Regions from separate parts of the Lentzea sp. NPDC036955 genome, predicted to be linked through region 1. Evidence: riboswitches for the same ligand, from Rfam matches in the RefSeq annotation. Region 1 holds a riboswitch; each other region holds the start of a gene.
The links. Region 1 has a riboswitch for cobalamin ahead of ACZ7CF_RS26330 (FecCD family ABC transporter permease). Riboswitches for the same ligand answer to the same signal wherever they lie in the genome.
Positions count from the first base shown of each region.

Region 1 (5,329 bases):
CGCGCTGCACGACGGCCTCCCAGTTGACCGTGGTCCAGCTGTCGTTGAGGTCGCCGAAGACGTTGTCGCCGCCGGCCTTGGAGATGACGTCCTGCGGGGCCGCGTTCCTGCCGGAGGTGAACGGCTGGTCCTGGCCGCTGTCGTAGAGGAACACCTTGGGCCGCGGCTTGCCGGCCATCAGCCTGCCGGCGTTCTCGATCTGCTGCTGGTAGCCCTTGACCAGCTCCTCGGCCCTGGCCTCGACCCGGAAGATCTTCCCGAGGTTGCGCAGGTCCGTGTAGAGCGCGTCGAGGGCGGGCATGATGCCGCGCTGCTTGCCCACGCCGTTGCGACACGCCTCGGTGAGCTGGTAGGTGGCGATCCCGAGCTGCCGCAACGCGTCCGGGGTGAAGCCGGTGCTCTCGCTGAAGCCGTAGTTCCAGCCGGCGAACACGAGGTCGGCGTTCGCGCCCTGCACGACCTCCTTGGAGATCTTGTCGGACAGGTGCTTGCCGCTGTCGAAGTCGGCCTTCCACGGCGAGGTCCGCACGTCGACGGTGTCGATGCCGTTGACGACGTAGCCGGCCATGTGGTCCCTGAGGCCCAGCGCGAACATCAGCTCGGTGATGCCGGTGTCGTTGGTGACCACTTTGGACGGAATCTTGTCGTAGGTCACCTGCTGCCCGCAGTTGGTGACGGTGACGGGTTCGGTCGCGGAGGTGTCCTGCGCGACCGTGGCGCCGCACCCGGAGACGAGCAGCAGGGCGGCGGTGACGAGTGCGGTTCTCACGGGGTGACCTCCTGGTCGAACAGGAGCTGGGGGACTCCTGTCGTGGGGTGGGCGACCACGTGTGCGGTGACGTGGAAGACCTTGGCGACGAGCTCGGGCACGAGGACCTCCGCCGGGGTGCCGGAGGCGACCACCCGGCCCTCGTCGAGGACGTAGAGGCGGTCGCAGTACGACGCGGCGAGGTTGAGGTCGTGCAGCACGGTCAGGACGGTGACGCCGAGTCCCCGCGCGAGCGCGAGGACGTCGAGCTGGTGGCGGATGTCGAGGTGGTTGGTCGGCTCGTCGAGCACGAGCACGCGGGGTTGCTGGGCGATGGCGCGGGCGATCAGCACCCGCTGGCGCTCCCCGCCGGAAAGGCTGAGGAAGCTGCGGGCGGCGAGGTGCCCGACGTCCACTGTGGCCAGAGCATCGGCGACGACAGCGGCGTCGCGCACGGGGTCGCGGTCGTGCGGCAGCCGGCCCATCTCCACGACCTCGGTGACGGTGAAGTCGAACTCGACCTGCGACTCCTGGGTCAGCGCGGAGAGGTCGCGGGCGAGGCCCTGTCGCCTGTGGACGTTCTCGCCGTCGAGCAGGACCGCGCCGGCGTCCGGTCGCAGCGCCCGGTAGACGCAGCGCAACGTCGTCGACTTGCCGCTGCCGTTCGGCCCGACGATGCCGACCACCTCGTCGCAGGCGTGCAGCGTGATGCCGGAGATGATGTTCCGCACGGTGACGTCGTGCACCTCGACGCGCATCAGCGGCCTCCGAAGACGTACGCCCTGCGGCGCATCAGGAAGATGAAGCACGGCACACCCAGCGCGGCCGTGATGACGCCGAGCGGCAGCTCCTCGGGTGCGGCGAGCATCCGCGCGGCGACGTCCACCCACACCAGGAAGCTCGCACCCGCCAGCGGTGCCAGGGCCAGCACCTTGCGGTGGTCGGCGCCCACGACCATGCGCGTGAGGTGCGGCAGCATCAGCCCGACGAACCCGACGGCCCCGCTGACCGCCACCAGCACCCCGGTCATGGCCGCGGTGACGACGAAGAGGTGCGTGCGGAACCGGTTGACCCTCACCCCGAGCGTGGTCGCGGTCTCATCGCCCATCGCCAGCGCGTTCAACGGCCGCGCCTTGGTCATCAGGTAGGCGATGCCCAGCGCGGTCACGACCGTGGCGACCGGCAACGACCTCCAGTCCGCCCCGCCGAGGCTGCCGAGCAGCCAGAACATCGCCGCCCGCGCCGCCTCCCCGTGCGGTGCCTGGAACACCAGCAGCATCGCCACGGCCGAGAACCCGTAGGCGAGCGCGGTGCCGGTCAGCACGAGCCGCAACGGCGTGAGCGCCCCGCTCGACCGCGCGGTGAGGTAGACGAGCGCGGTGGCACCGAGCCCGGTGAGGAACGCCCCCGTCGACAGCGCGTACACGCCGAGCCCGGACAGCACCCCCATCGTCGCGACCGCCGTGGCACCCACGCTCGCCCCCGAGGAGATGCCGAGCACGTACGGGTCGGCCAGCGCGTTGCGGACCATCGCCTGGATCGCGACGCCGACCGCGCTCAGCCCCGCGCCCACGACGGCGGCGAGCAGCACGCGCGGCAGCCGGATGTTCCAGACGATGTGGTACTGCCCGGCGAGGTGGGCGGGCACGGTGCCGCCGGTGACCGCCTGCCACAGCAGGTCGGCGGTCACGCCGAAGGGGACGGAGACGGGGCCGAGCGCGACGCCCGCCACGATGCTGACGACGAGCACGCCGACGAGCGCGCTGATCTTCCCGATCACATGTGCCCTTCCCGCAGTCCACGGCAGGAGTTGGAGTCCTATGTCTGCCGTGTGCGGGCATTCGGGCTCGTCCCCTGGCCGGGGACCTACCGTTGCGGGTCAGCGCCGGACTTCGACCGGTCTTCCCCCACGCACGACTTCGGGTGACCCTACCTGCGCAAACAGGAAGTTCGAAAATTTCTCCGCTGTGATGTCGATCCGGCGGGGTGCCCGTTCGACCTGTGGACGTCAGCGAGCAGGGCACAACGCAGGGAGACCACCGTGAAGTACATGCTGATCATGCGCGCCACCGACGAGGCCTACGCGAACATGGGCGAGCTCGACTTCGACAAGATGCTGGAGGTCGTGGGCGCGTTCAACGACGAGCTGATCCGGGCCGGGGTGCTGCTCGCCGCCGAGGGCCTCGCCGACCCGTCCGAGGGCGTCGTCGTCGACTTCTCCGCCGAACCGGCGATCGTGACGGACGGCCCGTACGGCGAGACCAAGGAGCTGTTCGGCGGCTTCTACCTGCTCAACGTGTCCTCGCTGCAGGAGGCGGTCGAGTGGGCGAAGCGGATGCCGATGGCCGGGCCCGGGTTCAAGACCGAGATCCGCCGCGTGCCGACGATCGACGAGTTCCCGCAGGACAACGAGTGGATCCAGAAGGAGCGCGCCTGGCGCGAGTCCACCGCCCAGCTGTGAAAGTCACGCGGGGACCTTTCGTGCTCTACAAGAGTACGAAAGCTCCCCGCGTGCACTACAACGGTCAGCCCGTGCGGACGTTCGAGGACACGAGGGCGGCCAGGCGGTCGCCGATCGCGTACGTCGCGCCCGGCGACTGGTGGTCGCGGGTCGCCAGGTCGAACGCCACGGACGCCTCGATCCGGCGCGACGCCTCGTGCTCGCCGAGGTGGTCGAGCAGCAGCGCGACCGACAGCACGGCGGCCGTCGGGTCGGCGATGCCCTGGCCCGCGATGTCCGGTGCCGAACCGTGGACCGGCTCGAACATCGACGGGTTGCGCCGCGTCACGTCCATGTTGCCCGACGCGGCCAGGCCGATGCCGCCCGTGACGGCGGCGGCGAGGTCGGTCAGGATGTCGCCGAACAGGTTGTCCGTCACGATCACGTCGTACCGGGCGGGGTCGGTGACCAGGTGGATCGTGGCCGCGTCCACGTGCTGGTACGCCACCGTCACGTCCGGGTGCTGCAACGAGACCTCCTCGACCACGCGCGACCACAGCGAGCCGGCGTGCGTGAGGACGTTCGTCTTGTGCACCAGCGTCAGGTGCCGCCGCGGACGGGCCGAGGCGCGCGCGAAGGCGTCCCTGACCACGCGCTCCACGCCGAACGACGTGTTGAGCGACACCTCCGTGGCGATCTCGTGCGGGGTGTCCTTGCGCAGCAGGCCACCGTTGCCCGCGTACGGGCCCTCGGTGCCCTCGCGGACCACCACCATGTCGATCTCCGGCGGGTCCGCGAGCGGGCTGCGGACGCCGGGGTAGAGACGGGCGGGGCGGAGGTTCACGTGGTGGTCGAGCTCGAACCTGAGGCGCAGCAGCAGGCCGCGCTCCAGGATTCCGCTCGGCACCGACGGATCGCCTACCGCTCCGAGCAGGATCGCGTCGTGCTGGCGGAGCTCACCGAGCACCGACTCGGGCAACAACTCTCCCGTGGCGTGCCAGCGCGCCGCGCCGAGGTCGTAGCGAGTGATCTCGGCCGCCGGAACGACCTCGTTGAGGACCTTCAGGGCCTCAGCGATGACCTCGGGCCCGATCCCGTCTCCTGGGATCACTGCGAGCCGCATCCACACACCTCCCAGGTGTCAGTCCCCAATTGGTGGGACTACTTTCCTCCGCGAAAGGTTACCGGCACCACGGCCGCTCGCCGCATGCCGGACACCCCATCGGGGTGTTATCTCCCGTACTGCGGGACACCCACACGGCCCATTCCGCACTTTCGAGTGTCACTCGATCGCAGGAACAGGGTCGCGTCAAGGGGTGACGCCCGGCAGTTCCACGCAGTAACCCCGCTTCCCCCGGAACGCACGCGGGGACCTTTCGTACTCTCTGAGAGCACGAAAGGTCCCCGCGTGGACTTCAGAAAAGGTCGGAGGAGAAGGGGCTAGGAGCGGACGGCGCCTCGGACGGTGACGACAGAGGCGCGGTCGCCGGTGGCGTTGTGGTGGTTGAGCACCAGCAGGCCCTCGGACTTGTCGAGCTCCAGGGCCTTCGCGTCCCGGTTCACCACGAGCGCGGTGCCCGGCTTCGCGAGGTACGACAGCGCCGCGTCACCGCCGCCCTGCACCCACAGACCCGGCTTGAGCGGGTCGAAGGACAGCGGGCGGTCGATGACGTCGATCAGGCCGTTCGCGTTGCCCGGCGCCACGTAGTAGCCCGTGGTGCCGGCGGTGTACGAGATCCGCGAGGTGTCCTTCGCCGGGTCGATGCCGAGTGCGGTGAGCAGCACCGGCAGGACCGCGACGTTGGTGTCGGCGGTGTTCGTGTCGACGTCGCCCCACTGGTTGTTGACCGCCTGGATGTCGACCTCCAGGCCCGTCTTGAGGTCGACGGTGGTCGCGACCAGCAGGTCGGTGTCGGTCAGGCGCGTCGCGAACGTCTCGAAGTCCGCGACCCCGTCACCGGTGGTGTCGATGTCGATGAACGGCACGGTGTTGACGCCGAGGTTGTACCAGTTGCCCCACGTCGCGACACCGAACGCGAGCAGCGCCTCCTCCGGCCTGCCCTGGGCCTTGGCGAGCGGGGCCGTGGAGGCCGCGCCGACGTAGCGCAGGTCGCCGCCCTTGGCGGTCTCGTTGAGCGCGC
Region 1 is NZ_JBVJRC010000007.1:543,334-548,662, forward strand. It holds gene ACZ7CF_RS26320 (ABC transporter substrate-binding protein) at 1-769, opposite strand, end outside; gene ACZ7CF_RS26325 (ABC transporter ATP-binding protein) at 766-1,506, opposite strand; gene ACZ7CF_RS26330 (FecCD family ABC transporter permease) at 1,506-2,528, opposite strand; cobalamin riboswitch at 2,564-2,706, opposite strand; gene ACZ7CF_RS26335 (YciI family protein) at 2,790-3,209, shown strand; gene ACZ7CF_RS26340 (3-isopropylmalate dehydrogenase) at 3,274-4,311, opposite strand; gene ACZ7CF_RS26345 (S8 family serine peptidase) at 4,629-5,329, opposite strand, start outside.

Region 2 (5,329 bases), on a different contig from region 1:
GTGGGAGGTGGTCAACATGCACCACAACCGCATCCCGGACCCCGTGGACTACGTGGAGATGCGGCGCAGCACGTTCGGCTCCGAGCTGACGACGTCGCTGTCCCGCTTCTCGCACTCCGCGATCGTTCCCGAGCAGCTGTGGCAGACGCGGGTCGTGCAGACGATGGAGCGGTCGGCCATGGACTACTGCACGATGCTCAACGACGTCTTCTCGTACCGCAAGGAGATCCAGCACGAGGGCGAGGTGCACAACATGGTGCGCGTCGTCGAGAACTTCCTCGGCGTGCCGCAGAGCCGTGCCTTCGAGCTGACCTACGCGCTGATGGACGCCCGGCTCGGCCAGTTCGTGCGGTCCGTCGAGACCGACCTGCCGAAGATGTTCGACGACCTGGCCCTGGACGCCGGTGCGCGGGCCGGCCTGACGCGGTACGCCGACGAGCTGAAGGACTGGATCGCCGGGATCATCCACTGGCACGAGGAGACCAGCCGGTACGACGAGGCCGGCGCGCTGCCGGTGGGCCGGCTCCCGGTCTTCCACCGCGGTCCCACCGGTCTGGGCACCGCGGCCGCCCGGCTCACCTCCCGAACGCCGGGCTGAGCCCCCGGTCAGCCCCGGTCAGCCACTGACAGCCGTTGGTCAGCCCCCGGTCAGCGCACCCCGCCACGGTGTGCGCATCGGCCACTCCACAGGGGGAGCACCATGACGAACGTCCTCATCTCCGGCGCCAGCATCGGCGGTCCGGCGCTGGCCTACTGGTTGCGCCACCACGGCTTCGACGTCACCGTCGTCGAACGCCACCGCGGCCTGCGCCCCGGCGGCCAGGCCGTCGACGTCCGCGGTCCTGCGCTCGACGTGGTGGAGCGGATGGGCCTGGGGGACCGGTTGCGGTCCATGACCACGGGCATGCGCGGCATGAGCGTGGTCGACGAGGAGGGCACCGAGCTCCACCGCTCCACCGAGCACACGCTGACCGGTGGCGACCTCGCCAGTCCCGACGTCGAGGTCATGCGCGACGACCTGGCCCGCCTGCTGTTCGACGCGGTGGAGGGCGTCGAGTACCTCTTCGACGACACCATCACCGCGATCGACGGCACCCGCGTCACGTTCGAGCGGGCCGCCCCGCGGGACTTCGACGTGGTCGTGGGCGCGGACGGGCTGCACTCGAACGTCCGGCGGCTCGTGTTCGGTCCCGAGGCGCAGTTCGTCCGCCACCTGGGCACCAACCTCGCCGTGTTCACCGCGCCGAACTTCCTGGGCCTCGACCACTGGCAGGTGTTCCAGCAGGGCGAGGTCGTCGGCGGCGGGGTCATGAGCGCCCGCGCCAACGCGGAGTGCCGGGTCTACATGGGGTTCTACGGCGAGGTGGACTTCGACCACCGCGACGTCGAGGCCCAGCGGCGGCTGGTGGCGGAGAAGTTCGCCGACGCCGGGTGGGAGTGGCAGACCGCGCTCAAGCACATGTGGGAGGCGCCGGACTTCCACTTCGACGCCATGGCGCAGGTCCGGATGCCGTCCTGGTCGCGCGGCGGCGTCGTGCTGCTCGGCGACGCCGGCTACTGCGGTTCGCCGTTGTCCGGTCAGGGCACGAGCTTGGCGCTCGTCGGTGCGTACGTGCTGGCCGGCGAGCTGAGCGTGAACCGCGAGACCGCGTTCCAGCGCTACGAGGAGCTGCTGCGCCCGTACGTGACGGCCAACCAGGACATGGCGCTGAAGAACCAGGCCAACGGCGGGCAGCCGACCGAGGAGTTCGCCGCGGTCGTGAGCTCCTTCCAGCTCCCCGGCCGCTGATGGCCCGGCTCACAGCCATTTGACTCGGGGTGATCCCTCCCGCACGATCGGGTGGACAACAGCATCCGCACGCCGCGGGGGAAGCCGGTGGAACTCCGGCGCTGACCCGCAACGGTGACAGTCCGAATGCCCGTGGCGCGCGGTGGCTCCATCGACCCGTCGAGGACAGCGGGGCAGGGGGAAGAGCAGTGATCCGGACATCCGCGCTGGCCGCAGTGGTAGTGGCCGCGCTCGTCGTGACACCGGCCGCTCAGGCGGCTGAGCCGCCGTCAGCGGGAACGTGGCTGGCCGGCCAGTTCGTCGGTGGCGACCACCTGGTGAAGGGGCCGGACCTCGTCGACCACGGCCTGACCGCGGACGGCGTCTACGGGCTCGCGGCCGCCGGTGTCGGCCGGTCGACGGCGGTGCGGGCCGCGGCGTGGCTCGCCGAACCCGAGCAGTTCCAGTACTTCGCGGGCGACGGCGAGGCCGAGTCCTACGTCGGTGGCCTGGTGAAGCTCGCGCTGGTCGCGCAGGCGCTGGGCACCGACCCGCACGCGTTCGCCGGTGCCGACCTGCTCGAACGCCTTGCGGCGCTGCGGGAGGAGTCCGGCCGCTACCGCGACCGCACCGACCCCGACTACGACCAGACCAACGCGTTCACGCAGGCGCTGGCGATCATCGTGCTGACCCGCGCCGACCAGCCGGTGGCGCAGCCGGTCGCGTTCCAGGTGTCCACGCAGTGCGCGGACGGCGGGTTCCCGATCTCGTTCGGGCAGCCGGTCTGCAAGTCCGATGTGGACGCGACGGCGATCGTGCTGCAGGCGTTGCAGGCGGCGGGGGAGCCGACGGCGTCCGCGCGGGCGCTGGACTGGCTGGTGGCGCAGCAGAAGGCGGACGGCGGGTTCCCGTCGGCGTTGCAGGGCTCGAACGCCAACAGCACCGGCCTCGCGGTCGGCGCGCTCGTCGGGGGCGGCCGGACGGTGGCCGCGGACCGGGCTGTGGCGTACCTGCGGTCGTTGCAGGTTGGCTGTGCCGGACCGGAGGCCGCTCGCGGCGCGATCGCCTACGACAGCACGGGTTTCGAGGTCTACGGCGCCGTGCGCGCGACCACCCAGGCGATGCTCGGCCTGGCCCGCAAGGGCCTCGCCGACGTGTCGTTCGCCGGTGCCACGCCCGGTGTGCCCGCGGTCGACTGCGCGACCCCGCCGACCACCACGCCCCCGTCGACCACCGCACAGCCGACCGTGCCGCCGACGACGACCGCTCCGGTGACCACCTCGTCGACGGCCACCCCGGTCGCTCCCGCGCCGGCCGGTCCGACGCCCCCGGCCACTCAGCGGCTCGCCGCGACCGGCCCCGAGGAGGCCGTCGCGCTGACCCTGCTCGGTTCCTCCGCGCTGCTCGCCGGCGCCGTGCTCGTCCTCGTGTCCCGTCGTCGGAAGGTTGGTGCGTGATGCGCCGCATCCTCGCTGTCCTCGCCCTGGTCGCGAGCTCGTTCGTCGTCGCACCCGCCTCCGCCGCGGACTGCGCGGGCGTGAAGGTCGTGGTGGACTTCACCGCGCTGGGCGGCGGCGTCCAGACCGGCTGCGCTCCCGGCGACCCGGCCACCGGTCTCGCCGCGCTGACCGGCGCGGGCTTCACGTACTCGTTCGTGCCGCGCCAGGCCGGTTTCGTGTGCCGGATCAACGCGCTGCCGAACCCGTGCACCGCGCCCACGACCAGCGCCTACTGGTCGTACTGGCACGCCTCGCCCGGCGGTTCCTGGGCCTACAGCTCCGCGGGTGCGGGCAGCTACGACCCGGCGCCCGGCAGCGTCGAGGGCTGGGCGTTCGGTGCCGGCACCGCCCCCGGCGCCACCCCGTGACGAGGTTCTTCTGCGTGCTGGCACTGGTGATCGCCGCGGCGGTCCCGGTGCCGGCTCAGGCGGCGGGCTGTGACGGCGTGACCGTCGTCGTCGACTTCCGCGGTCTCGGCGGTGGTGTGCAGCAGGGGTGCGCGGCGGGCAGTCCGGGTTCCGGGGTGGCGGCGCTGGCGGCGGCCGGGTTCAGCTACGCCTACGCGTCACGGCAGCAGGGGTTCGTCTGCCGCATCAACGGCAGGCCGGGCACCGACACCGACAGGTGCGTCACCACCTCGCCCGCCACCGCGTACTGGTCGTACTGGCACGCGCCACCCGGTGGTTCGTGGTCCTACAGCAACCAGGGCGCGGCGACCTACGTGCCGGCCCGCGGCAGCGTCGAGGGATGGGCGTTCGGCGCGGGGGAGCAGCCGGGGATCGCCCCGCCGGCCGCACCCGCACCTGCACCGCCACCGGTCCAGCAGCCGCCCGCTCAGCAACCCCCTGCCCAGCAGCCTCCGGTCCAGCAACCGCCCGCACCACCGCAGGTCCCTGTGACCCCGCCTGCCGGGCAGCCGTCCACCACTGCACCGCCCTCGTCCTCTGCCGCGACGACTTCGGCGTCGGCTTCGGAGCCGTCTTCGAGCACGGCCGCCGCCGTGACCTCGGCCGCGGTCGAGGAGAAGGCGCAGCAGCAGGACCAGGAGCCGGGTAGTCCGTTGTGGACGGTGCTCGGCGTGCTGGCGATCGGCGCGCTGGTCATGGCGGGACTGCTCGTGGCCCGTCGCCGGCGCAGCGCGGAAGAGTGAGCGCTCGGCGGAGGTCCGCGGCGTGAGGCTCCACTCCGGCGCGTGGTGGCTGTGGGCCCTGGGCCTGGCCACCGCCGCCAGCCGCACCACGAACCCGTTGCTGCTGGGCCTGGTCCTGGCGGTGGCGGGGGTCGTGGTCGTGACGTGCCGCGCGAACACGCCGTGGGCGGAAACCTATGGTGTGTTCCTCAAGTTCGGTCTGCTGGTCATCGGCCTGCGGGTGCTGCTGCACGTGTTCCTCGGCGGCATCGCGGGCCCGACGACGTTGTTCACCCTGCCGCAGGTCCCGTTGCCGGACTGGGCGCAGGGCATCCGCATCGGCGGACCGGTGACCGCGGAGGGGCTGGTCTTCGCGCTGTACCAGGGGTTGTTGCTCGCCACGATCCTGAGCTGCGTCGGCGCCGCGAACGCCCTCGCCAACCCGAAACGCCTCCTGCGCTCCCTGCCCGCCGCGCTGTACGAGGTGAGCGTGGCCGTGGTGGTGGCGCTGACCGTTGCGCCGCAACTGGTGTCATCGGCGCGTTCGGTCCGCAGAGCCCGCCGGTTGCGCGGCGACACGGCCCGCGGCGTGCGCGCGATCCGCACGATGCTGGTGCCGGTGCTGGAGGACGCGCTGGAACGCTCGCTCGTCCTCGCCGCCTCCATGGACTCGCGCGGCTACGGCCGCACCGCCGGCATCTCGCGCCGCGACCGCGCGGTGACCGGCGCACTGGTCCTGGCGGGCCTCTTCGGCCTCTGCATCGGCACGTACGGCCTGCTCGCCGACGCCTACTCCGGCTGGCCCCTGCTCGCGCTCGGCGTGCTGCTGGCCGTCGCGGGCCTGCTGGTCGGCGCCCGCCGGGTGCCGCGCACCCGCTACCGCCCCGACCGCTGGACCCCGCGCGCGGTCGCCGTGGCGCTGAGCGGCGTGGC
Region 2 is NZ_JBVJRC010000010.1:171,575-176,903, reverse strand. It holds gene ACZ7CF_RS32455 (terpene synthase family protein) at 1-598, shown strand, start outside; gene ACZ7CF_RS32450 (FAD-dependent monooxygenase) at 701-1,789, shown strand; adenosylcobalamin-variant (AdoCbl-variant) riboswitch at 1,858-1,929, shown strand; gene ACZ7CF_RS32445 (LPXTG cell wall anchor domain-containing protein) at 1,978-3,225, shown strand; gene ACZ7CF_RS32440 (hypothetical protein) at 3,222-3,635, shown strand; gene ACZ7CF_RS32435 (hypothetical protein) at 3,650-4,417, shown strand; gene ACZ7CF_RS32430 (CbiQ family ECF transporter T component) at 4,440-5,329, shown strand, end outside.
Region 2: another riboswitch for cobalamin. It lies ahead of ACZ7CF_RS32445 (LPXTG cell wall anchor domain-containing protein); the one in region 1 lies ahead of ACZ7CF_RS26330 (FecCD family ABC transporter permease).

Region 3 (5,329 bases), on a different contig from region 1:
CGGCGGTTCCGGCGTCCCGCTGCCCCCGCCGTCGGCAGCGGTGCCGATGGAGGTCCCCGAGCACTGGGGCGGCGGCTACCTCTCCGCCGTCGAGTGGCTCTCCCTGTCCGGCGGCATCTTCACCCCCGGCGACGCCCTGGTGTGGGCCCGCCCCCTGGTCGACGTGGTCGAGGGCTCCCCCATCACCCCGCTGGAACGGCTGTTCGCCGTCGTCGACTCCTCCAGCGGTGTCTCGTCCCGCGTGGACATCCGCAAGTGGTACGCCATCAACACCGACCTGACCGTGCACCTGCACCGCCGTCCCGTCGGCGAGTGGGTCGGCCTGGACGCGCGCACCACGATCGGGCCGGACGGCGTCGGGGTGGCGACGAGCACCGTGCACGACGTGGAAGGGCCGGTGGGGGCGACGGCGCAGGCCCTGTTCGTGCGCGAACGCTGACTCGGCACGCAGTCTGCTGTGGACATCCCGAGGGCGTTGCTCTCGATACCCAGCGTGCGGATCTGCGTCTCGCTGGTGAGGGCCGGCACGAGCGCGACCAGGACGAGTGCGGCCGCCTTTCCCAGGTGGCGCAGACCAGAAGGCGCTCAGAAGTCGTCCCAACACACCGCGCCGTTGCACCAGGTGAAGTAGCTGCCAGCGGCTTTACGCCGTTCGTGCGTGCCGCGGGAACGGGGACGGGGCGTAGCGTCGGCGGGACTGTGAAGAGGTTCGCGAACCGGCGGGAGGCGGGCCGCGCCCTGGCCGCGCAGCTTGCGGAGCACACCTGGCACGACCCGCTCGTGCTGGGGCTGCCGCGCGGCGGTGTGCCGGTGGCGGCGGAGGTCGCGGACGTCCTCGGGGCCGAGCTGGACGTGGTGGTGGCGCGCAAGATCGGCGCGCCGGGGCACCCCGAGTACGGGGTCGGCGCGGTCGCGGTGGACAGCGCGCCGATCTACGACGCCGCGGTGCTCAGAGCGCTCGGGCTCACCGAGGAGCAGCTGGCCGCGGGCTGCGACCGCGAACGGGCCGAGGCCGCGCGCAGGACCGCGCTGTACCGGCGGGACCGGCCGCCGCTCGTGGTCGAGGGGCGGGACGTGGTCGTGGTCGACGACGGGCTGGCCACCGGTGTCACCGCGCGGGCCGCCCTGCACTGGCTGGAGCGACGAGGGCCGAACCGCCTGGTGCTGGCCGTGCCGGTCGCCGCGAGGCAGTCGGTGCGCACGTTCAGCACGCCCGTGGTGGCGGTGCTCCTGCCGCGGCACCTCGGTGCGGTGAGCCGGTGGTACGACCGCTTCGAGCAGACCTCAGACGCCGAGGTCCTCGAAGTGCTGGACCACCGGGAACGGTGAGTAGAACCGGTGCAGCAGCTCCGACCACCGGGCGTAGGACGGGCCCTGGCGGAACCCGACCGTGTGCGCCTCGACCGACTCCCACTGCACCAGCAGCAGGTACCGGTTCGGGTCCTCCAGGCACCGCGACAGCCGCAGGCCGAGGAAGCCCGGCGAGGCGGAGATCAGCTCCCGCGCCTCGCCGAAGACCTCCTCGAACTCCGCCGCACGTCCGGGCAGGACGTCCAGCACGGCGTGCTCCAGGATCACAGGCGGCAGAACCGGATGTCCGAGGCCAGGATCGCCTTGGCGCCGATCGCGGCCAGCTCGTCCATGACCCGGTTCGCGTCGCGGCGGCGGACCATCGCCCGCACCGCGACCCAGTTCTCGTCGGCCAGCGGCGCGACCGTCGGCGACTCCAGGCCCGGCGTGAGGCTGATCGCCTCGTCCAGCAGCGTGCGCGGGCAGTCGTAGTCCAGCATCAGGTACTGCTGGGCGAACACGACGCCCTGCAGGCGGGCCTGCAGCTGCTTCTTGGCCGGCGAGAGCTCCGAGCCCGCGCGGTGCACGAGGACCGCCTCCGACTCGCAGATCGGCTCGCCGAACGCCACCAGGTCGTGCTGGCGCAGCGTGCGGCCGGAGCCCACGACGTCGGCGATCAGGTCGGCCACGCCGAGCTGGATGGAGATCTCGACCGCGCCGTCGAGGCGGATCACCGTGGCGTTGATGCCGCGGCGCTTGAGGTCGCGGCCGACCAGCTTCGGGTAGGCGGTGGCGAGCCGCTTGCCCTCCAGGTCCTCGACCGTCCAGTCGGTGCCCCGCGGGCCCGCGTAGCGGAAGGTGGACCCGCCGAAGCCCAGTGCCAGCAGCTCCTCGACGGAGGAGCCGTTGTCATCGGCGCCCGAGTCGGCGGCCAGGTCGCGGCCGGTGATGCCCAGGTCGAGGTCACCGGACGCCACGTAGATCGCGATGTCCTTGGGACGCAAGAAGAAGAACTCGACCTCGTTGTTCGGGTCGAGCACGGTCAGGTCGCGCGGCTCGTGCCGCTGCCGGTAACCGGCCTCGGTCAGCATCGCGGAGGCGCGTTCGGCGAGCGCGCCCTTGTTCGGGACTGCTACGCGCAGCATCGGTCAGCTCTCCGTCAGAGGTACTTGTAGACGTCGTCGAGGGTCAGGCCGCGGCCCAGCATGATCACCTGGAGGCGGTACAGCAGCTGCGAGATCTCTTCCGCGAGCTTCTCGTCGGACTCGTACTCGGCGGCGATCCAGACCTCGCCCGCTTCCTCCAGGACCTTCTTGCCCTGCGCATGGACGCCGGCCTCAAGCGCAGCCACGGTGCCGGAACCCTCCGGCTTGGTGCGGGCTCGTTCGGTCAGTTCGGCGAACAGCGAGTCGAAGGTCTTCACGGGGGCACATCCTCCCACCTCCGGACGGGTGGTCCACACCGCGGTCACCTCTGTTCCAGCCCGTGGACGTGATCTGTCCTGCATGGACACCCAGTAGCGTGAATCTGTGTCGGAGTTCGCCGAAGTCCTCGCAGCGCTGCGCCAGGTGCGCGGCATCAACCCGTTCTTCGCGCTGGACGTGGGCCGTCCGGACGACTCGTGGCTGCCGGGGACGGCACTGCTCGAAGGCCCCGCCCTCAGGGAGACCATCGACGCGATCGCGGCCCGCTACAACGCCGCCGAGCCCCGCGTCGCCGCCAGCCTGTTCTTCCTCAGCTACACCGCGCGGCTGCTCAGCCCGCTCACCGCGACGGACCTGCCGATCGACGTGCGCCCGGAGAACCTGTGGTGGCAGCACCACCGCCGCAACGGCCTGAGCGTCCGCATCGACACCCCGCGGCTCGGCCCGCGCCCGGCGGAGGCGCTCGCACCGGTCGTGGAGGCGGTCCACGCGGTCGTGCCCGTGGCACGCGGTCTGCTGTGGGGCAACGCGATGTCGAACATCGCGGGCGCGCTGAAAATGGTGGTGCGAGCGGGTGCGCTGAGTGCGGAGGAAGCGGAGGAACGCGGCAACCGGCTCATGGCAGCGCCACCGTTCGAAGGTGCCGGGGAATTCGTCACCCTGCCCGGCGAGGTCGCGTTCCTGCGCCGGTCGTGCTGCCTTTACTACCGCGTTGCCGCAGGTGGGAAGTGCGGGGACTGCCCTCTTGTGAAGTGATGAAGACGACAACTCTTATGGCCGGTTGTGCGTGAACCGCCGTTCACCTTACGGTGCACGCGCCGCAGTGACGGGAAGCCGGTGGAAATCCGGCGCGGTCCTCGCCACTGTGACCGGGAAGCGATCCCCGCCGAGCACGTCACTGGTCCCGCGAGGGGCTGGGAAGACGCGGGGGCAGCGTTGATCCGGGAGTCAGGAGACCGGCTGCGGCGCCGTAAGGAGTTTCACCTTCCACGAGGTATGGAGGAGCCCGTCATGACGAGCCCCGCAGCAAGCCTGTCCGCCGTCCGCGTGCCCAAGTGGGCCTTCGCCGTCTCACTGCTCGGCCTGATCGTCACCTACCTGGTCCTGCAGGAGAACGGCCTCGCTCTCGGTGCGAGCTCGGAGCTGCTGCACGAGTTCTTCCACGACGGCCGCCACGCCCTCGGCGTTCCCTGCCACTGATCCGCTGATCACGCAGATGACGACCACGTACAGGTCGATCGCACTGCGCGGACTCGCGGCCGGCGCCATCGCCGGTACCGCCTCCGCGCTCGTGCAGCTCCTGGTCACCGAGATCCCCATCCGCGCCGCACTGGCCGTCGAGGAGGCCCGCGCCCCCGCCGGTGACGGCCACTCCCACTCGCACGGCGAGGAGGGGCTGGTCAGCCGCGGCGTCCAGATCGCGGGCGGCATGCTCGGCGTGGTGATCGTCGGCATCGCCGTCGGCCTGGTGTTCGCCACGGCCTACGCGCTGTCGAAGCGCTGGTTCGCCGACCGCACGCCGTTCACCCGCAGCACCGCGTTCGGAGTCGCCGTGTTCGGTGCGGTGGCGCTGCTGCCGTGGCTGAAGTACCCGGCGAACCCGCCCGCGGTGGGCGACCCGGACACGGTGAACTACCGCACCGCGCTGTACCTGGGCGTGGTGGTGGCCGGTCTGGCGATCGTCTGGGGAGCGAGCTGGCTCGCCTCGGCACTGGCCGCGCAGCCGCACCCGGTCCGCGTGACCGCGGTGCTGCTCGCGGTCGTGGCGGCGGTGGCGGTGGTGCTGGTGGCGTTCCCCGCGCCGCCGGACACGATCCCGGCGGACATGCCGGTGGCCGTGCTGTGGCAGTTCCGCCTCAGCTCACTCGCCCAGCTGGCCACGCTCCACGTCGGTCTCGGCGTGGTGTTCGGCCTGCTGGTCGATCCGGCGACACGCCGGGCGAAGGCACCCGTCGCGGTTTCCTGATGGTCCGGGGCGGTCGTCGCGGCGACCGCCCCGGGTCTACAGGGCCTGGTGGTAGCGCAGCTCGTAGCGGTGCGAACTCTTGATCAGCACAGACGCCTCCACCGGGCGATCGTGGTCGCTGTAGACGACCCGCAGCTGCCGGATGACCGGCGTCCCGCCGGGCAGGTCGAGCGCCTCGGCTTCCGCAACGGTCGGTGGGCGCGCTGAGATCCGGTCGACGAACGACCGCTGGACGAAGCCGAGGTCAGCGAGCGCCCGAGGTGCACCGCCGCGGATCTTCGCAGGTCTGGCCAGGGCGGTGTCACCGGCGATGTCCACCGGGTAGTACGACGCTGACAGCTCCACCGGCTGGTCCTGGTGGCTGAGGATCCGGGTGCGGACGACCGCCGGCACTCCGGGGCCGAGGCCCAAGCCCTCGGCCACGTCGGCCGGAGGGACGACCGTGTCGACGGCGAGCAGCTCGTAGCGGAACCGGCCTGCCCCGGGCTCGATGTAGGCAGCGGCGTCGACCACCAGCGGTTCCCGGTCGCGGACGTACACGCCCTTGCCGGCGCGGCTGTCGAGAAGACCCTCGTCCTTCAACGCCTTCAGCGCGTGCTGGATGGTCGCGTTGGCCGCACCGTGCTGTGCGACGAGCTGTGCGGTCGAC
Region 3 is NZ_JBVJRC010000001.1:359,643-364,971, forward strand. It holds gene ACZ7CF_RS01745 (thioesterase family protein) at 1-439, shown strand, start outside; gene ACZ7CF_RS01750 (phosphoribosyltransferase) at 700-1,329, shown strand; gene ACZ7CF_RS01755 (antibiotic biosynthesis monooxygenase family protein) at 1,285-1,578, opposite strand; gene hisG (ATP phosphoribosyltransferase) at 1,575-2,435, opposite strand; gene ACZ7CF_RS01765 (phosphoribosyl-ATP diphosphatase) at 2,450-2,713, opposite strand; gene ACZ7CF_RS01770 ((2Fe-2S)-binding protein) at 2,820-3,470, shown strand; cobalamin riboswitch at 3,519-3,693, shown strand; gene ACZ7CF_RS01775 (CbtB domain-containing protein) at 3,726-3,914, shown strand; gene ACZ7CF_RS01780 (CbtA family protein) at 3,931-4,680, shown strand; gene ACZ7CF_RS01785 (GntR family transcriptional regulator) at 4,717-5,329, opposite strand, start outside.
Region 3: another riboswitch for cobalamin. It lies ahead of ACZ7CF_RS01775 (CbtB domain-containing protein); the one in region 1 lies ahead of ACZ7CF_RS26330 (FecCD family ABC transporter permease).

Region 4 (5,329 bases), on a different contig from region 1:
CCACGCCCAGTGGTACTTGAGCGGCAGCAGCTGGTTGACGTCCGCACGGCAGTTGATCATCGCCTTGTCGTCCACGCCGACCCGCGCGGCACCGGCGTCGATGATGTGGTCGGTCACTGGCAGGCCTCGCAGTCGGTGTCGGTGGTGGAGCAGGCGACGGGGGAGACGGCGTTGAGCTTGCCGTCGGTGCCCTGCAACGTGGACTTCTCCACGTGCGTCGCGCTCTGCGTCCGCAGGTAGTACGTGGTCTTGAGCCCGCGCAGCCACGCCAGCCGGTAGAGCTCGTCGAGCTTGCGGCCGCTCGGCGCGGCCAGGTAGAGGTTGAGCGACTGCGCCTGGTCGATCCACTTCTGCCGGCGCGAGCCCGCCTCGACCAGCCAGGCGCTGTCGACCTCGAACGCCGTGGCGTACAGGGCCTTCAGGTAGGGCGGCACCCGGTCGATCGCGCCGAGGCTGCCGTCGTGCAGCTTGAGGTCGGAGACCATCTGCTCGTCCCACAGCCCGCGCTGCTTGAGCGCCCGCACCAGGTGGGGGTTGACGACGGTGAAGTCGCCGGACATGTTCGACTTCACGTAGAGGTTGCGGTACAGCGGCTCGATCGACTGGTTCACGCCGGCGATGTTCGCGATGGTCGCGGTCGGCGCGATGGCCATGACGTTCGAGTTCCGCATGCCCTGCCGCACCTTGGCCCGCAGTGCGGCCCAGTCCATCGTGGACCCGCGGTCCTGCTCCAGCTCGTCCGCGGCGCGGTGCCGCGCGAGGATCTCGACCGAGTCGATCGGCAGGACGCCCCGCGACCACAGCGACCCGTCGAACGACCGGTACGCGCCGCGTTCCCGGGCCAGGTCGGCGGACGCCTCGATGGCGTAGTAGCTGATCTCCTCCATGCTGCGGTCCGCGAACTCCACGGCCTCCTGCGACGCCATCGGCGTGCCGAGCGTGAACAGCGCGTCCTGGAACCCCATCAGCCCGAGACCGACCGGCCGGTGCCGCAGGTTGGAGTCCCTGGCTTCCGGGATCGTGTAGTAGTTCACGTCGATCACGTTGTCGAGCATCCGCACGGCCGTGCGCACCGTCTTGCGGAGCCGGGCGTGGTCGATGCCGTCCTCGGTGACGTGCCGGGCGAGGTTGACCGATCCCAGGTTGCACACCGCCACCTCGTCGACCGCGGTGTTCAGGGTGATCTCGGTGCACAGGTTCGACGAGTGCACCACGCCGCTGTGCTGCTGCGGTGACCGCAGGTTGCACGGGTCCTTGAACGTGATCCACGGGTGGCCGGTCTCGAACAGCATCGTGAGCATGCGCCGCCACAGGTCCACGGCCTGGACCCGGCGGAAGACCTTGATCCCGCCATCGTCGGCCTTGGCCTCGTAGGCGCGGTACTTCTCGGCGAACTCGGCGCCGAACGCGTCGTGCAGGTCCGGCACCTCGTCGGGGGAGAACAGCGTCCACGTGCCGCCCGTGCGGACCCGGCGCAGGAACTCGTCCGGCACCCAGTTCGCGGTGTTCATGTCGTGGGTGCGGCGGCGTTCGTCGCCGGTGTTCTTGCGCAGGTCGAGGAACTCCTCGACGTCGATGTGCCAGGTTTCGAGGTAGGCGCAGACCGCGCCCTTGCGCTTCCCGCCGTTGTGGGCGAGGCCGGCCGTGGTCAGGTAGGACTCGTCGGTCTCGACCTCGAGGTCGAACACCTCGGGGACCACCTCGGTCTCCCGCACGTCGCGGACGCGCGAGAACACCATGCCCCGGTGCTCGACCCAGTCTGGCTCGGTGGTCGGGCGGCAGCCGGCGAGTTCGGCGATGCCCTCGACGGCGGGAACCCCGACGTCGAGGTCCTCGCCGGCAGAGGGGATGCCGAGGCGCAGCAGCTGGTAGCGGGCACCCGCGGCGAGCGACCGCGACGTCGTGGTGAAGTGGACCTCGACGCCGCGGGAGGCACCGCCGCTCGACTCCAGCAGGCCTTGCAGGAGCTTCCGGGTCTGGGCGTGCGGCAGGTGGGAGAACCTGCGGGCGATCCGCTTCCGGCGGTCGTCGTCGTAGAGGTCCTCAGGCGTGAACGGGAACGCGGAGGCACCCACCTCGGGTTCGGAGGCCCAGTGGATCCACACGCGGGTGTCGTCGCGGCCGTTCTCCCGGAAGGGGACACCGCGCGCCGACAGGTGCTCGCGGACGAAGTCCAGGTGCGCGTCCAGCCCGGGTTTCCCGGAGACACCCCACCGCACCCCGTCCTCCGACAGGTGCCCGCCACCGAGCAGGACGCCGTACAGACGAGCATCGTCCTCGCTGAAACCGGCGACGGGCACGACCTCCCGCGGAACCACCCTGGCGACGAGGTCACCCTTCTCCAGCCGACCGGCGTCCACCCACTCCGGCCGCACCTCGTCGCCGGCGAGCTGCTTGAGCGTCCGCGCGTTCTCCTGGCCGAGCGGCACGCCCCTGACGGCGTACAACGGGTGTCCGGCGGTGACCCTGAGGGGTGCGGCGGAGTGCTCGACCTCCACCTCGACCATCGGGTCGACCTGGTCGTAGAGCATGACGTCGGTGACCTCGCGGTAGGTGCCGCTCACCCCGAGCACGAGGTCGCCGGCCACGACGTCCCTGATCGCCTTGACGCCGTCGGCGGTGTGGACGCCGGTGTCCGGTGCGAAGCACTGGTTCACGGCCACGGCCGTGTCGTTCGCGATCTTCAGGAACGGCACCACGCCCTGCGACGTGCCGTTGGTGCCCCTGATGTGCGCGCCGATGCCGCGCACCGGCGTCCAGTCGTTGCCCAGGCCGCCCGCGAACTTCGAGAGCAGCGCGTTGTTGCTGATGCCGTGGAAGATGCCGCCGAGGTCGTCGGCCACGGTGGTCAGGAAGCACGACGACAGCTGCGGCCGGGTCGTCCCGGAGTTGAACAGCGTCGGTGTCGAGCACATGAAGTCGAACGACGACAGCAGCTCGTAGAACTCGACCGCGCGGGCGTCGGGGTCGTCCTCCTCCAGGGCGAGGCCCATGGCCACGCGCATGAAGAACGCCTGCGGCAGCTCGTAGCGGCGGCCGTCGCGGTGCAGGAAGTAGCGGTCGTACAGGGTTTGCAGGCCCAGGAACTGGAACCGGAGGTCACGGGACGGGTCCAGCGCCGATCCCAGGCGGGCCAGGTCGAACGAGGTCAGCCGGGGGTCGAGCTGGCCGCAGTCGACGCCGTGCCGCACGAACGAGGCGAAGTACGACGGGTAGCGCTCGGTCATCTCGGCGTGCGACAGCGGGACGCCGCACGCCTCGGTGCGCAGCCGGTCCAGCAGCAGGCGGGCGCTGACGCAGGAGTAGTCCGGGTCCTGCTCGACCATCGCGCGGGCGGCCATGATCGGCGCCAGGGCGAGCTCGGCGTCGGTGATGCCGTGGTACAGGTTCCGCTTGGTCTCGGTCAGCACCGCCTCGGCCGATGCGTTCGGAAGATCGGCACAGGCTTCCTCGATGACCACTGAAAGGCGGTCGGGCACGCTCTCTCCTCGCGAGCTGGGCCCAGGAGGAAAAGCGCATGCGCGCACCGTTCACCGGTGCACACAGCTGCCCTCCCTCGGGGCACCGTGTCGTGCGCGCAGGCTTGCGCGCACCCCGGTGGCAGGTCTTCGGACTCGTGGGCGTCGAACTCGCGCCTACCGGCCGTCGCTTCCCAGGTCTCGCGACCCAGTGCTTCGTTGACGGCTTTCGTTCCCACTCACCGCTGCGGGGCAGTCCCGGACTCGCACCGGGTTCCCTCTTGCCTCACCGGCCCGTTGTCCGGGCCGGTGAACCACCAGTGCGGCAGATACTACATGTGGTGGTGGGTCCTTGATCACCACCCAACATGCGTGTCCCCTGGGTAGGGTGGTCGGCGTGGGTGAGGTTCGGCCGCGGGTCTTCTACGGTGCTCTGCTCAGTGCGGGGCTCGCCTCCGCGTCGCTGTTCGCGGGAGCCGCGGCGCCGGTGACGAGCGGCGTGCTGGCCGGCTGCGCGGTCGCCGCGCTGGTCACGTCCCGGCGATCAGCGCGACCCCGAGGCTGATCATCACGGCGGCGATCACGCCGTCCAGCACGCGCCACGCGCGCGGCTTCGCGAACAGCGGGCTGAGCAGCCGGGCGCCGAACCCGAGCGCGGCGAACCAGGTGATGCTCGCCGTCACCGCGCCGACGCCGAAGAGCCAGCGGCCGGCGGCGATCGACCCGAGCAGCAGCACGGTGTCGAGGTAGACGTGCGGGTTGAGCCACGTCAGCGCGATCGCGGTGAGCACGGGCCGGTGCCGGGCGCCGGTGTCGGCGTGCAGGGCCTGCGGGCGCAGTGCGCGCCGCGCGGCCAGGAACCCGTACCCCAGCAGGAAGAGCCCGCCCACGACCGCGGCGACGGTGACCGCCTGCGGCCACCGGGTGACGATCGCGCCGAACCCGGCGACGCCCACGGCGACCAGGACCGCGTCCGACACGGCGCACACGGCGACCACCTTCGCCACCGCCTCGCGGCGAAGTCCTTGGCGCAGCACGAAAGCGTTCTGGGCGCCGATCGCGACGATCAGGGTCATCATGGTGCCGAAGCCGAGCAGCAGGTCTGTCACGCGGTCCACGCTATTGACGCGTTCTTGATGAGGCCAGCTGAAGATTCTTACGTACCATTAGCGCTCGTGATGGACCTCGACCTGGTGCGCACGCTGCTCGCGGTGGTGGACAGCGGCACGTTCGACGCCGCCGCCACCGCGTTGCACGTCACGCCTTCCGCTGTCTCGCAACGCATCAAGGCGCTCGAACAGCGCACGGGCCGGGTCCTGCTGGTCCGCGCCCGCCCGGTGCGGCTCACGCCGTCCGGTGAGGTGATCGTCCGCTACGGTCGGCAACTGCTGGCGCTCGACCAGGACCTCGGGGCGGCGCTCGGCGAGGACGCGGTCGTGCGGGTGCCGATCGCGGTGAACGCCGACTCGCTCGCCACCTGGTTCCTGCCCGCGCTGCACCGCGTGCCGCCCGAGCTGCGGATCTCGTTCGACCTGCACCGCGAGGACCAGGACCACACGACGGCGTTGCTGCGGCAGGGAGCGGTGATGGCGGCGGTGACGTCGTCGCGCGAACCCGTCGCCGGCTGCTCGGTGCGCAAGCTCGGCCACATCCGCTACGCCGCGATGGCCGCCGAGTCCTTCGTGAACCGGCATGCGGCCGGGCCGTTGAAGTCGTGGCTGCCGGACGCCCCGGTCGTGGTGTTCGACCGCAACGACGACCTCCAGGACCGCTTCGTCCGCACCCTGACGCGGGGCCGCGGCGCGTCCGAGCACCGCCACCACGTCCCGTCGTCCGAGGTCTACGTGCGCGCCGTCGCCACCGGCCTGGGC
Region 4 is NZ_JBVJRC010000001.1:532,529-537,857, reverse strand. It holds gene ACZ7CF_RS02625 (ribonucleotide-diphosphate reductase subunit beta) at 1-60, opposite strand, end outside; gene ACZ7CF_RS02620 (ribonucleoside-diphosphate reductase subunit alpha) at 114-3,479, opposite strand; cobalamin riboswitch at 3,583-3,792, opposite strand; gene ACZ7CF_RS02615 (hypothetical protein) at 3,856-4,023, shown strand; gene ACZ7CF_RS02610 (LysE/ArgO family amino acid transporter) at 3,989-4,537, opposite strand; gene ACZ7CF_RS02605 (LysR family transcriptional regulator ArgP) at 4,637-5,329, shown strand, end outside.
Region 4: another riboswitch for cobalamin. It lies ahead of ACZ7CF_RS02620 (ribonucleoside-diphosphate reductase subunit alpha); the one in region 1 lies ahead of ACZ7CF_RS26330 (FecCD family ABC transporter permease).